Regions from separate parts of the Superficieibacter sp. genome, predicted to be linked through region 2. Evidence: predicted binding sites of a transcription regulator. Region 2 holds the regulator's gene; each other region holds the start of a gene.
The links. Region 2 encodes PhoB, which activates phosphate uptake and scavenging genes when phosphate is short. Its sites were predicted from a motif close to CTGTCATAAAACTGNCNNAT; they were not measured.
Positions count from the first base shown of each region.

Region 1: the regulator PhoB is predicted to act here: its motif matches at 2,031-2,050, upstream of uvrB (excinuclease ABC subunit UvrB).
Region 3: the regulator PhoB is predicted to act here: its motif matches at 2,947-2,966, upstream of pstS (phosphate ABC transporter substrate-binding protein PstS).

Region 1 is NZ_DAMAPU010000012.1:30,361-35,291, forward strand. It holds gene bioC (malonyl-ACP O-methyltransferase BioC) at 1-156, shown strand, start outside; gene bioD (dethiobiotin synthase) at 149-871, shown strand; gene RT197_RS17490 (ABC transporter ATP-binding protein) at 813-1,532, opposite strand; gene uvrB (excinuclease ABC subunit UvrB) at 2,270-4,291, shown strand; gene pmrB (two-component system sensor histidine kinase PmrB) at 4,330-4,931, opposite strand, start outside.
Region 2 is NZ_DAMAPU010000004.1:367,334-372,264, reverse strand. It holds gene sbcC (exonuclease subunit SbcC) at 1-255, opposite strand, end outside; gene sbcD (exonuclease subunit SbcD) at 252-1,457, opposite strand; gene phoB (phosphate response regulator transcription factor PhoB) at 1,641-2,330, shown strand; gene phoR (phosphate regulon sensor histidine kinase PhoR) at 2,354-3,643, shown strand; gene brnQ (branched-chain amino acid transporter carrier protein BrnQ) at 4,053-4,931, shown strand, end outside.
Region 3 is NZ_DAMAPU010000011.1:65,426-70,356, reverse strand. It holds gene glmU (bifunctional UDP-N-acetylglucosamine diphosphorylase/glucosamine-1-phosphate N-acetyltransferase GlmU) at 1-738, shown strand, start outside; gene glmS (glutamine--fructose-6-phosphate transaminase (isomerizing)) at 915-2,744, shown strand; gene pstS (phosphate ABC transporter substrate-binding protein PstS) at 3,052-4,092, shown strand; gene pstC (phosphate ABC transporter permease PstC) at 4,247-4,931, shown strand, end outside.

The DNA.
Region 1 (4,931 bases), on a different contig from region 2:
CTGAAAGGGACCGGGGCGACGCACCTGCATCAGGGCCGGGAGCGTCGTCCGCTGACCCGCAGCCAGTTGCGCCAGCTACAGCTGGCATGGCCGCAGCAGCAGGGCGCGTATCCGCTGACGTATCATCTTTTTACGGGAATTATTGCACGTGACTAAACGTTTTTTTATCACCGGGACCGACACCGAAGTGGGCAAAACCGTTGCCAGCTGCGCGCTGTTACAGGCCGCCGCCCGTCAGGGGCTGAAGACCGCAGGCTATAAACCGGTGGCCTCCGGCAGCGAAATGACGGCGGACGGGCTGCGCAACAGTGACGCGCTGGCCTTACAGCGCTACAGCACGCTGGCGCTACGCTATCCGCAGGTTAACCCTTTCACTTTCGCAGAGCCGACCTCGCCGCATATCGTCAGCGCCGATGAAGGGCGTCCCATCACCGCCGGGGCGCTGTCAGCAGGCTTGCGGGCGCTGGAAGCGCAGGCGGAGTGGCTGCTGGTGGAAGGTGCCGGAGGCTGGTTTACGCCGCTGTCGCCGACGCTGACCTTCGCCGACTGGGTGACGGCAGAACAACTGCCGGTGATCCTGGTCGTGGGCGTTAAGCTGGGCTGTATCAACCACGCGATGCTGACCGCGCTCGCCGTGCAGCAGGCGGGACTGACGCTGGCAGGCTGGATCGCCAACGACGTAACCCCGCCGGGTAAACGTCATCAGGAGTATCTCGCCACCCTGCAACGCGTGTTGCCCGCGCCGCTGCTCGGCGAAATCCCCTGGCTTAAGACGACGCCAGAGGAGTGCGATCCCGGTCAGTATCTCGACCTCAGTGTCCTGCACCCGGCGTCATCCACTGCGCCAGCAGGCGCTGGTCAAGTTGATTAACCTGTCCCTGAGCGACGTTGCGCCCCTGATGCAGCAGCAGAAAGCGGTCGGAAACCTGATGGATGAATGACAGATGCTGCTCTGCCAGCAGGATCGTCAGCCCCAGCTCGCGTTTCAGGCGCAGAATAAACTCGCCCAGCCGGAGTAAAAATGCCTGCCCCACGCCGCGCGTCGGTTCGTCAAGGATCAGCAGGCGCGGGCGGGTCACCAGCGCGCGCGCCAGCGCCAGCTGATACTGGTTATCGTCTGACAGGGTAGCCGCTTTGCTCTGACGCAGCGTGCGCAGTTCCGGGAACAGCTCGTAGATCTCCCCGTTTACCGCGCCGCCGTCCTGACGAGAGGCGCGGGCAATATGCAGGTTTTCCTCCACCGTCAACTGCGAAAAAATGCGCTTATCCTGCGGCACATGGCTGATCCCAAGCGCGGTGCGGTGCGGCACCGACACCGGCAGCAGATCGCAGGGCAAGGCATCCGCGTCCTGCCAGACGATACTGCCGCTCTCGATGGGCAAATACCCGGTAATACAGTTAATCAGGGTGGTTTTGCCCATCCCCGGCAGCCCAATGACGCTGGTACATTGCCCCGGCTGTAGATCGAGCGTGATATTCCACAGCGTATGCTGACTTCCGTAAAACTGATTTACAGCGCGTAGACTCAACATCGGTTTCTCCTCAATTCAGCACGTGCAGTTCGACAATCCACTATTTCAGCAGGTATGTTGCAAAAGGCTTGCCATTTCCGGCATGCGTGCGCAAAAAGAGGCTTATTTCGGAAACCGCCGAGGAAAAGGGGAAAAATGTTAGCGAAGCGAAGCATCGCTATGCACTTTGTCGGTGCCAGCGCCCGATAATAGTGGTGCATGTAGCCCGCGCTGTCACCGCCGTCTTAAGATGATTAACGTCAAAAAATAGTGATAAATATTTTTTACAGGGGCCATTTTGCGGCGTCGGCGATTTTCGCCAGATAGCGGCGGCTAAGGGCTGGAGATAGTTATCCACTATTCCTGTGGATAACCTTGTGTATGAGAGTGAGAAAACGTGTGGCAAACGAGAGAATACGCGGCTTGCGCCTGAATTGACGGCAAACGCATCTTTTCTGATATATCATCTGATATCAACAGGTTATATAAAATCAATATTTGCAAGAAAAGTGTCATCTGCTGCCACAAAAGCGTCATGACGTTACTTGACAAAAGTTAAAAATTGAAATTTTCTGGGGATAACCCGTTCCGACTGGCATTTTCCTCATCGGACGCTACGCTTTTGCTGTTGTTCCCGGGCGCAACGGAATCACTTTTACCGTTTACTGGTTTTTTGTCCAGTATTAATTGTTGGCAAAATCGTCAACCACAGGTAAAATTATCCTCCTGCTCGCTTCTTCCTTTCAGGTAGCCATTTAATGAGTAAACCGTTCAAACTGAATTCCGCATTCCGTCCGTCTGGCGATCAGCCGGAGGCGATTCGTCGTCTGAAAGAAGGTCTTGAAGATGGCCTGGCCCATCAGACGCTTCTTGGCGTAACGGGCTCAGGGAAGACGTTTACCGTGGCGAACGTGATCGCCGATCTCCAGCGCCCAACAATGGTGCTGGCACCGAACAAAACCCTGGCGGCGCAGTTGTACGGCGAGATGAAAGAGTTCTTCCCGGATAACGCGGTAGAGTATTTCGTCTCGTACTACGATTATTATCAGCCGGAAGCCTACGTCCCCAGTTCAGACACCTTTATTGAGAAAGACGCCTCGGTCAACGAACACATCGAGCAAATGCGTCTGTCCGCCACCAAAGCGCTGCTGGAGCGGCGGGACGTGGTGGTGGTGGCGTCGGTCTCGGCGATTTACGGCCTTGGCGACCCCGATCTCTATTTAAAAATGATGCTGCACCTGACCATCGGCATGATTATCAACCAGCGCGATATTCTGCGTCGGTTGGCAGAGTTGCAGTACGCCCGCAACGATCAGGCATTCCAGCGCGGCACCTTCCGCGTGCGCGGTGAAGTGATCGACATCTTCCCGGCGGAATCCGATGACATGGCGCTGCGCGTTGAGCTTTTTGACGAAGAGGTCGAGCGTCTGTCGCTTTTCGATCCGCTGACCGGGCATATTGAATCGACCATTCAGCGTTTCACCGTGTACCCGAAAACCCACTACGTTACCCCGCGCGAGCGCATTCTGCAGGCGATGGAAGACATCAAAGTGGAGCTGGCCGACCGGCGCAAAACGCTGATGGCCAATAACAAACTGCTGGAGGAGCAGCGGCTGACCCAGCGCACCCAGTTTGACCTCGAAATGATGAACGAGCTGGGCTACTGCTCCGGCATCGAAAACTATTCGCGCTATCTGTCCGGGCGCGGGCAGGGTGAAGCGCCGCCGACGCTGTTTGACTATTTGCCCGCTGACGGCCTGCTGGTGGTCGATGAATCGCACGTCACCATCCCGCAAATTGGCGGCATGTATCGCGGCGACCGCGCGCGTAAAGAAACCCTCGTTGAGTACGGTTTCCGACTGCCGTCGGCGCTGGATAACCGCCCAATGAAATTTGAAGAATTCGAAGCGCTGGCTCCGCAAACCATTTACGTTTCCGCGACCCCCGGCAAGTACGAACTGGAGAAATCCGGTGATGAAGTGGTCGATCAGGTGGTCCGTCCGACCGGCCTGCTGGACCCGATTATCGAAGTGCGTCCGGTCGCCACCCAGGTGGACGATTTGCTGTCGGAAATCCGCAAGCGCGTCACCATCAACGAGCGCGTGCTGGTGACGACTCTGACCAAGCGGATGGCGGAAGATTTAACCGAATATCTGGAAGAGCACGGCGAGCGGGTGCGCTATCTGCACTCGGACATCGACACGGTGGAGCGTATGGAAATCATCCGCGACCTGCGCCTCGGTGAGTTTGACGTGCTGGTGGGTATCAACCTGCTGCGAGAAGGGCTGGATATGCCGGAAGTGTCGCTGGTCGCCATCCTTGATGCCGACAAAGAAGGCTTCCTGCGTTCAGAGCGCTCGCTGATCCAGACCATCGGCCGTGCCGCGCGTAACATTAACGGCAAGGCGATCCTTTACGGGGATAAAATCACCCCGTCGATGGAAAAAGCGATTAGCGAAACCGAGCGCCGCCGCGAGAAGCAGCATCAGTACAACCTCGAGCATGGTATTGTGCCGCAGGGTCTGAACAAGAAAGTGGTCGATATTCTGGCGCTGGGCGAAAACATCGCCAAAACGAAAGCCAAAGGTCGCGGCAAGTCACGTCATCCGGTGCAGGATGACGCCAGCGAACTGACGCTGACGCCGAAAGCGTTGCAGCAGAAAATCCACGAGCTGGAAGGGAAAATGATGCAGCACGCGCAGAATCTGGAGTTTGAAGAAGCGGCCCAGGTGCGCGACCAACTGCATCAGCTGCGCGATCTGTTTATTGCTGCTTCCTGACGCCGCGTTAGTCAATACCAGGCCGGAATAGCGAAACGCTATCCGGCCTTTTTAATGTCGCGCAGACCCCGGAATTTGACCCACGCGCGTGCGCCTGGCCCCGGCTGTCGGTTGTGCAAAAAGAACTGCGCGTCGTGAAGCTGGGCGATACGGGTCACGATGCTCAGCCCCAGCCCGATGCCGCCGTAACGGCTGTCCATGCGCACAAACGCTTTACTCAGCTCTCCGCCTTTCGACTCGTCGATCCCCGGCCCTTCATCTTCCACTATTAGCACCGGCTCCGGGCCGGGCTCAATACTCACGCTAATCACCGACCCCACCGGGCTGTAACGGTAAGCGTTTTCCACCAGATTGCGCAGCAGCACTCCCAGCAGCGTGGCATCACCGAGCACCGCAGCGTTATTCTCAGCGGGCAGCTGTAGCCGCTGTTGACGCTGCGCCAGCATACTTTCCAGTTCACCCTGCAACGGCAGCACCACGTCCGTATACAGCGCCACTTGCTGATAGCTGCCTGCGGAGAACGACTGTCCGACGCGGGCGAGTTGCAACAACTGGGCAATGCTGGTGGTCATCTGATCCAGACGTTGCAGCAGCGGCTCCACGTTGGCGGTGCCCGCGCGGCCAATCAGCTCCAGATGCA
Region 2 (4,931 bases):
AAATTCCACCTCCGCCAGACAGTCAGCGGTATCGCGGGTCATCAGATCATTTTGCGACTGCGACAGTGTGCTCAGCCGCGGGGTTTCGTGATACAGCGCGAGGCAGATGGCGTCCAGCAGGGTGGTTTTTCCCGCGCCGGTTGGACCGGTAATGGCAAACAGGCCGTTGCTGGCGAAAGGCTCGGCGGTAAAATCGATTTTCCACTCGCCCTTCAGCGAGTTAAGATTTTTCAGGCGCAGGCTGATAATTTTCATGCTTCATCCTCCCCGGCCATCGTTTCCAGCGTTTGCGCCAGCAGAGTAAACAGCCGTTGCTGCTGCGCCTCATCAAGATCTTCCTGCGCCAGACGACGGGCAAATACGTCTTCCACTTTCAGTTCGCTAAGCGTTTCGCGCAGTTCGCCATCCAGAATTCGCTGGCGCTGTTCCCGGCTACGGCGGACCAGCAGCACTTCGACCGGCAGTTCCTCCGCCAGCGCCTGAATACGCCGCTGCACATCATGCAAATACTCGCCGCCGCGGGTGATTTCAATATCCAGCCACACGGCGGGGCTGGCTGGCGCACCGCGCCATTGCTTAAGCTGTTGGCAAATGGCGGTAAAATCCCCTTTTATGACTGCCAGCGGCTGGGTGACGGGCACCTCAAGCGGCGTGACTTCTGCTAATTTCCCTCCGGCAAAGGTCACCAGATTCACGCTTTTGCTTTTACCGGTTTCATCAAAGCTCAGGGAGATGGGCGAGCCGCAGTAACGAATATGCTCGCTGGCGTTGATTTTTTGCGCCCGATGGATATGCCCCAGGGCGATGTAATCTGCCGGGGGAAAGTTTTGCGCCGGGAACGCGTCCAGCGTGCCAATATAAATATCGCGTACCGCGTCGCTTTTACTGGCCCCGACGGTGGTCAGGTGACCGCTGGCAATAATCGGCAGCGGTCGATCGCCCCGCAGTTCGCAGGCGAGCTGATACTGTTGCTGATAATAATCAGTGATGGCGGTCAGCAGGCGCTGAAGTTTCTGGCTGCCGGAATGCCCGGCCTGACTGGTGACCATATCGCGCGGACGCAGGAACGGCACCGGGCAGAAAACCGCGCCGGGCGTGCCGTCGCGTTGCAGCAAAATGTGCGGCTCGCTGCCCGCGCTGGCGACCACGGTCGTATTCAGGAAGGCGAGAATTTCGCGCGATTCATTCAGGGTGGCGACGGAATCGTGATTGCCCGCCAGCACCACCAGATGACAGCCGGTCTGTTGTAAATCGACAACAAAACGGTAATACAGCTCGCGGGCGTAGCTTGGCGGCGCACCGGTATCGAAAATATCGCCCGCCACAATAATGGCGTCCACCTGCTGCGCTTCGGCGGTTTGCAGCAGCCAGTCGAGAAAAGCTTTATGCTCGGCGGCACGGCTTTTACTGTAGAAGTTCTGGCCGAGATGCCAGTCTGAAGTATGAATGATGCGCATGTCGGTTCCGTGGCAAAAAAGCGTAGGGCGGATTATAAACCCTGCGGCAGGCGGGGGCGAAGTCTGTCTGTCATATAACGACTGGATGGATCACCTCATAGTCATTATTTTCATAAATCTGTCACAAATCTGACGCATAATGACGTCGCTATCACTAATGATGATGATAAAACAGGGTAAAAAATGGCGAGACGTATTCTGGTCGTTGAAGATGAAGCTCCGATCCGCGAGATGGTGTGCTTTGTCCTCGAGCAAAATGGCTTTCAGCCTGTAGAAGCGGAAGATTATGACAGCGCGGTGAATCAGCTCAATGAACCCTGGCCTGACCTGATCCTGCTGGACTGGATGCTCCCGGGCGGCTCCGGCATTCAGTTTATCAAACATATCAAGCGTGAAGCGCTGACGCGCGATATCCCGGTAGTGATGCTGACCGCGCGCGGCGAAGAAGAAGATCGCGTTCGCGGGCTGGAAACCGGTGCCGACGACTACATCACGAAGCCGTTCTCTCCTAAAGAGCTGATTGCGCGCATCAAAGCGGTGATGCGCCGCATCTCACCTATGGCCGTTGAAGAAGTGATTGAAATGCAGGGGCTAAGCCTCGATCCCTCTTCACATCGGGTGATGACCGGTGAAAGCCCGCTGGATATGGGGCCGACCGAGTTTAAATTACTGCACTTCTTTATGACTCACCCTGAAAGAGTGTATAGCCGTGAACAGTTGCTGAATCACGTCTGGGGAACCAATGTGTATGTCGAGGACCGCACGGTGGACGTGCATATCCGCCGCCTGCGTAAGGCGCTGGAGCTGAGCGGTCACGATCGAATGGTGCAAACAGTTCGCGGTACGGGTTATCGTTTCTCCACCCGTTTCTGATATCTGACACAGGAGTGTGACGCGTGCTGGAACGTCTGTCATGGAAAAGGCTGGTTCTTGAGCTGATCGTCTGCTGTCTGCCCGCGCTGCTGCTGGCGGCATTCTTCGGTCATTTGCCGTGGTTTTTACTGGCGGCCGTGACCGGGCTGCTCATCTGGCACTTTCTCAATTTACTGGGACTCTCCTGGTGGCTGTGGGTGGATCGCAGCATGACGCCGCCGCCGGGTCGCGGTAGCTGGGAGCCGCTGCTCTACGGCCTGCACCAGATGCAGCTACGCAATAAAAAGCGCCGCCGCGAGCTGGGTAATCTCATCAAGCGCTTTCGCAGCGGCGCGGAATCACTGCCGGATGCGGTGGTGCTGACGACGGAAGAAGGCACGATTTTCTGGTGTAACGGCCTGGCGCAGCAGCTTCTGGGCCTGCGCTGGCCGGATGACAATGGGCAAAATATTCTCAACCTGCTGCGCTACCCGGAATTTACGCTGTATCTGAAGAACCGCGATTTCAGCAAGCCGTTGAATCTGGTGCTGAATAACGGTCGCTACCTGGAGTTTCGCGTTATGCCCTACAGCGAAAACCAGCGGCTGATGGTGGCGCGCGATACCACCCAGATGCATCAGCTTGAAGGCGCGCGGCGCAACTTTTTTGCCAACGTCAGCCATGAACTGCGCACGCCGTTAACCGTCTTGCAGGGCTATCTGGAAATGATGCAGGAGCAGACGCTGGAGGGCGCGCCGCGAGAAAAAGCGCTGCATACCATGCGCGAACAGACCCAGCGCATGGAGTCGCTGGTGAAGCAACTGCTGACCCTCTCCCGAATCGAAGCTGCGCCCGCGCTGGCGCTGAATGAAAAAATTGATGTGCCGATGATGCTGCGGATGATCGAGCGCGAAGCGCAAACCCTAAGCCACGGGCGGCATAGCCTGCATTTTACCGTTGATGACACCTTAAGCGTGCTGGGTAACGAAGAGCAGCTGCGCAGCGCTATTTCCAACCTCGTCTACAATGCGGTGAACCATACCCCTGCGGGCACCACCATTTCGGTTAACTGGCAGCGCGCCCCCCACGGCGCACAGTTTTCTATTGAGGACGACGGGCCAGGGATTGCCGCTGAGCATATTCCGCGTCTGACCGAGCGTTTTTATCGCGTGGATAAGGCCCGCTCGCGGCAAACCGGCGGCAGCGGTCTGGGGCTGGCGATTGTGAAGCACGCGCTAAATCATCACGACAGTCGCCTGCAAATCGACAGCCAGCCGGGGAAAGGCACACGCTTTAGTTTTCTCCTGCCGGAACGTTTAATTGCCAAAAAATAGCCTGACACCGATGCGTGTAAGGCTAACTTTCCGCAGATCCGCTCCGTGCGCGCCGTTTACTTTGCAGGCCAGCGAAGCGGACGCCACTTCCTCACGTTTGCTGCTTTTTTGTTCGAACTATCGCCCGTAAGTTTTTCTTATATCTGGTTTAACGTGCTAATCAGATGTTACGAACCAGCATAATCCTCTGGTTTCGCGATCGCGGGTTGCTTTAAAACGTTATAAGCGTTTAAATTGCGCCCCAGATGCTGTCATACCGACTGCATTTGCGTGATAAATCGAAAAACTATACTTCTTCACGCCAGTCCGGGAGCATATCCCGCTGAAATCTTATGCAATTGCTGCTGTATTGTTTCACAGGGAAGGCAACAATTCATTTACAACACCACATCCACAGGCAGTTTAATTTATGACCCATCAGTTAAAATCTCGCGACATCATCGCTCTGGGCTTTATGACCTTTGCGTTGTTTGTTGGCGCTGGCAATATCATTTTCCCTCCCATGGTTGGCTTACAGGCAGGCGAGCACGTCTGGACGGCGGCGACGGGATTCCTGATCACTGCGGTCGGTCTGCCGGTATTGACGGTGATTGCGCTGGCGAAAGTGGGCGGCGGCATCGACAGCCTCAGCACGCCTGTCGGTAAAACTGCGGGCATTCTGCTGGCGACGGTCTGTTATCTGGCGGTCGGCCCGCTGTTTGCCACGCCGCGTACCGCAACCGTCTCGTTTGAAGTCGGCATTGCGCCGCTGACCGGTGACGGGCCAATGCCGCTGTTCATCTATAGCGTGATTTACTTTGCGCTGGTGATCTGCGTATCGCTTTATCCGGGCAAGCTGCTTGATACGGTGGGCAATTTCCTCGCGCCGATGAAAATCGTGGCGCTGACGGTGCTGTCCGTTGCGGCGCTGGTGTGGCCAGCAGGCCCGATCAGCCACGCGATGGAGGCGTATCAGACCGCGCCGTTCTCTAACGGCTTTGTAAATGGCTATCTGACCATGGATACGCTGGGCGCGATGGTTTTCGGGATTGTTATCGTTAATGCCGCCCGTTCGCGTGGCGTGACCGAAGCCCGTCTGTTGACGCGCTATACCGTCTGGGCTGGCATCATGGCAGGGGTGGGCCTGACGCTGCTGTATCTGGCGCTGTTCCGTCTGGGTTCCGATAGCTCCACGCTGGTCGATCAATCCGTAAACGGCGCGGCTATTCTGCACGCCTACGTTCAGCATACCTTTGGTGGGCCGGGCAGCCTGATGCTGGCGGCGCTGATTTTCATCGCCTGTCTGGTT
Region 3 (4,931 bases), on a different contig from region 2:
ATTGCCGCCGTCCATCCGCAGAGACTGAGCGAAGTGGAAGGCGTCAACAACCGCCTGCAACTCTCCCGTCTGGAGCGCGTTTATCAAACCGAGCAGGCCGAAAAACTGCTGCTGGCAGGCGTTATGCTGCGTGATCCGGCGCGTTTTGATCTCCGTGGCACCCTGTCGCACGGGCGTGATGTGGAAATTGATACTAACGTTATCATTGAAGGCAACGTCACGCTGGGTCACCGCGTAAAAATTGGCGTGGGCTGCGTGATCAAAAATGCGGTGATTGGCGACGACTGCGAAATCAGCCCGTACAGCGTGGTGGAAGATGCCCATCTGGAAGCGGCCTGTACTATCGGTCCGTTTGCCCGCCTGCGTCCTGGTGCGGAACTGCTGGAAGGCGCGCACGTTGGCAACTTTGTCGAAATGAAAAAAGCGCGTCTGGGTAAAGGCTCAAAAGCCGGTCATCTGACTTACCTGGGCGATGCGGAAATTGGCGACAATGTAAATATCGGCGCGGGGACCATCACCTGTAACTACGATGGGGCGAACAAATTTAAAACGATCATCGGCGACGATGTCTTTGTCGGCTCTGACAGCCAACTGGTTGCGCCGGTCAGGGTGGGGAACGGGGCGACCATCGCCGCCGGAACGACCGTCACCCGTGACATCGCTGATGATGAACTGGTCTTAAGCCGCGTGCCGCAGGTCCATAAACAGGGCTGGCAGCGCCCGGTAAAGAAAAAGTAATTTTTATGCCGGAGCAATCCGGCAACCAGGGTTGAGGGGATAAACATATATCCCCCGCCCGCAAGCAGTACCTATAAAAATAACCCCACTCTCTACAAGGCTCGGGGCGCCCGGAAAACGGGTATACAGGTTGACCGACAACGCATGGCGTAAAGCCAAAATCGGAATCAAAAACTATGTGTGGAATTGTTGGCGCTATCGCGCAACGTGATGTAGCGGAAATCCTTCTCGAAGGTTTGCGTCGTCTGGAATACCGTGGCTATGACTCTGCGGGTCTGGCAGTGGTTGATGCACAAGGTCATATGACCCGCCTGCGCTGCCTCGGTAAAGTGCAAATGCTGTCACAGGCAGCGGAAGAACATCCGCTGCACGGCGGAACCGGTATTGCTCACACCCGCTGGGCAACGCACGGTGAACCTTCAGAAACGAATGCGCATCCGCATGTTTCTGAACACATTGTGGTGGTGCATAACGGCATCATCGAAAACCACGAACCGCTGCGTGAAACGCTGAAAGCGCGCGGCTATACCTTCGTTTCTGAAACCGACACCGAAGTGATCGCTCACTTAGTTCACTGGGAGCTGGAACAGGGCGGTACGCTTCGCGAAGCGGTGCTGCGCGCGATCCCGCAACTGCGTGGCGCATACGGCACGGTGATCATGGATACTCGTCATCCTGACACGCTGCTGGCGGCCCGTTCCGGTAGCCCGCTGGTGATTGGTCTGGGTATGGGCGAAAACTTTATCGCCTCTGACCAGCTTGCCCTGCTGCCGGTGACGCGCCGCTTTATCTTCCTCGAAGAGGGCGATATTGCCGAAGTGACTCGCCGCTCCGTCGCTATTTTTGATAAATCCGGCGCGGAAGTGAAACGCCCGGACATCGAATCTAATCTGCAATATGACGCGGGCGATAAAGGCATTTATCGCCACTATATGCAGAAAGAGATCTACGAGCAGCCGAACGCTATCAAAAATACCCTCACCGGACGCATCAGCCACGGCGAAGTGGATTTAAGCGAGCTGGGGCCGAACGCTAACGATCTGTTGGCGCAGGTTGAGCACATTCAGATCATCGCCTGTGGCACCTCGTATAACTCCGGGATGGTTTCCCGCTACTGGTTTGAATCGTTGGCCGGTATTCCGTGCGATGTCGAAATCGCTTCAGAATTCCGCTACCGCAAATCCGCCGTGCGTCGTAACAGCCTGATGATCACCCTGTCACAGTCCGGCGAAACGGCGGACACTCTGGCGGGCTTACGCCTCTCCAAAGAGCTGGGTTATCTTGGCTCGCTGGCGATTTGTAACGTGCCTGGCTCTTCGCTGGTGCGCGAATCCGATCTGGCGATGATGACCAACGCGGGTACGGAAATCGGCGTGGCATCGACCAAAGCCTTCACCACCCAGTTAACCGTGCTGTTGATGCTGGTGGCGAAACTGGCGCGTCTGAAAGGTCTGGATGCCTCCGTTGAGCACGACATCGTGCACGGCCTGCAGGCGCTGCCAAGTCGCATCGAACAGATGCTGTCGCAGGACAAACGCATTGAAGCGCTGGCGGAAGATTTCTCCGACAAGCATCACGCGCTGTTCCTCGGACGTGGCGATCAGTATCCCATTGCGCTGGAAGGCGCACTGAAGCTGAAAGAAATCTCCTACATTCACGCGGAAGCCTACGCCGCAGGCGAGCTGAAACACGGCCCGCTGGCGCTGATTGACGCCGACATGCCGGTGATTGTGGTCGCGCCGAACAACGAACTGCTGGAAAAACTGAAATCCAACATCGAAGAAGTTCGCGCGCGCGGCGGTCAGCTGTACGTCTTCGCCGATCGGGATGCCGGATTCAGCAGCAGCGACAATATGCACATCATTGAAATGCCGCACGTAGAAGACGTCATCGCGCCGATCTTCTACACCGTGCCGTTGCAGTTACTGGCCTACCACGTCGCGCTGATCAAAGGCACCGACGTCGATCAGCCGCGTAACCTGGCGAAATCGGTGACGGTGGAATAAGTTTAATTATGCCCCACGTAATGTGGGGCATTTACCCGCGCTGTGCTACATTTTTAATCGATCTCTTCCTGACGGTAACCGTCATTTTCCGGCTGATTCTGCCGTCATAAAAATAAATTTTCATCGCAATCTTTTGGTAACAAAAACATTTAAGTGAATGATTTTAAATGTTTTTAATTAATCATTTTTTCCCTGGATTTGTTTGTCATAAAACTGTCATATTTCGTACATTTAACTGTCACCTGTTTGTCCTATTTTGCTCATCGTAGCCACTTAACAATGATTTACGAATCTTGCAGGAGACATTATGAACGTTATGCGTACCACTGTCGCAACGGTTGTCGCCGCGACCTTATCCATGAGCGCTTTCTCTGCTCTGGCAGCAGCAAGCCTTACCGGTGCTGGCGCAACTTTTCCTGCGCCGGTGTATGCCAAATGGGCAGATACCTACCAGAAAGAGACCGGTAGCAAAGTCAACTACCAGGGTATCGGCTCCTCCGGTGGCGTAAAACAGATTATTGCGAATACTGTCGATTTCGGTGCTTCTGACGCGCCGCTGTCCGACGAAAAACTTCAGCAGGAAGGCCTGTTCCAGTTCCCGACCGTCATCGGCGGCGTGGTGCTGGCGGTTAATATTCCGGGGCTGAAATCCGGCGAGCTGGTGCTGGACGGTAAAACCCTCGGCGACATCTATCTCGGCAAAATCAAGAAATGGGATGATGCCGCCATCACCAAACTGAACCCTGGCCTGAAACTGCCTTCGCAGAACATCGCCGTGGTGCGCCGCGCGGACGGCTCCGGTACGTCCTTCGTCTTCACCAGCTACCTGGCGAAAGTGAACGAAGAGTGGAAATCCAAAATTGGCTCTGGTTCCACCGTTAACTGGCCGACCGGTCTCGGCGGTAAAGGTAACGACGGGATCGCGGCGTTCGTGCAGCGTCTGCCTGGCTCTATCGGCTACGTAGAATATGCTTACGCCAAGCAGAACAACCTGGCCTACACCAAACTGGTTTCCGCTGACGGCAAACCGGTCAGCCCGACCGAAGAAAGCTTCGCTAACGCCGCTAAAGGCGTGGACTGGAGCAAATCCTTCGCCCAGGACCTGACCAACCAGAAAGGCGACGACGCGTGGCCGATTACCTCCACCACCTTCATTCTGATCCACAAAGAGCAGAAGAAACCGGAGCAGGGCGCGGAAGTACTGAAGTTCTTCGACTGGGCCTTCAAAGACGGCGCGAAACAGGCTAATGACCTGGATTACGCCAGCCTGCCGGACAACGTGGTTGAGCAGGTTCGTGCGGCATGGAAAACCAACGTCAAAGACAGCAGCGGTAAAGCGTTGTACTAATATACCCGTCATACTTCAAGCTGCAGGACAAAATGGCTACGCCGCCTGCCTGCAACTCGAATTATTTAGGGTATAGAACATATTGACGAAAATGGCGGGTGGCGATAATGCTACCTGTCAATTTCGTAAAACGTCTTTAACTGAAGAGTGATTTATGGCTGCAACCAAGCCTGTTTTTAACCCACCGGGTAAAAAGGGTGACATGATCTTCAGCGCGCTGGTAAAACTGGCTGCGCTGATTGTGCTATTGATGCTGGGCGGCATCATTGTCTCCCTGATCATCTCCTCCTGGCCGAGTATCCAAAAGTTTGGCTTCTCGTTCCTGTGGACCAAAGAGTGGGATGCACCTAACGATATTTACGGGGCGCTGGTACCCATCTACGGTACGCTGGCGACCTCCATTATTGCCCTGCTGATTGCCGTTCCCGTTAGCTTCGGCATTGCGCTGTTCCTGACCGAGCTGGCCCCCGGCTGGCTGCGTCGCCCGCTCGGTATCGCCATTGAGCTGCTGGCGGCAATCCCCAGCATCGTTTATGGCATGTGGGGGCTGTTTATCTTTGCCCCGCTGTTCGCCACATATTTTCAGGAGCCGGTCGGCAACGTCCTTTCCAACATCCCGTTTGTTGGCGCGCTGTTCTCTGGCCCGGCGTTTGGCATCGGTATTCTCGCGGCGGGCGTGATCCTCGCCATCATGATTATTCCCTACATCGCGGCAGTCATGCGTGATGTCTTCGAACAAACCCCGGTAATGATGAAAGAGTCGGCCTACGGCATCGGCTGCACCACCTGGGAGGTGATCTGGCGCATTGTTCTTCCGTTCACCAAAAATGGGGTGATTG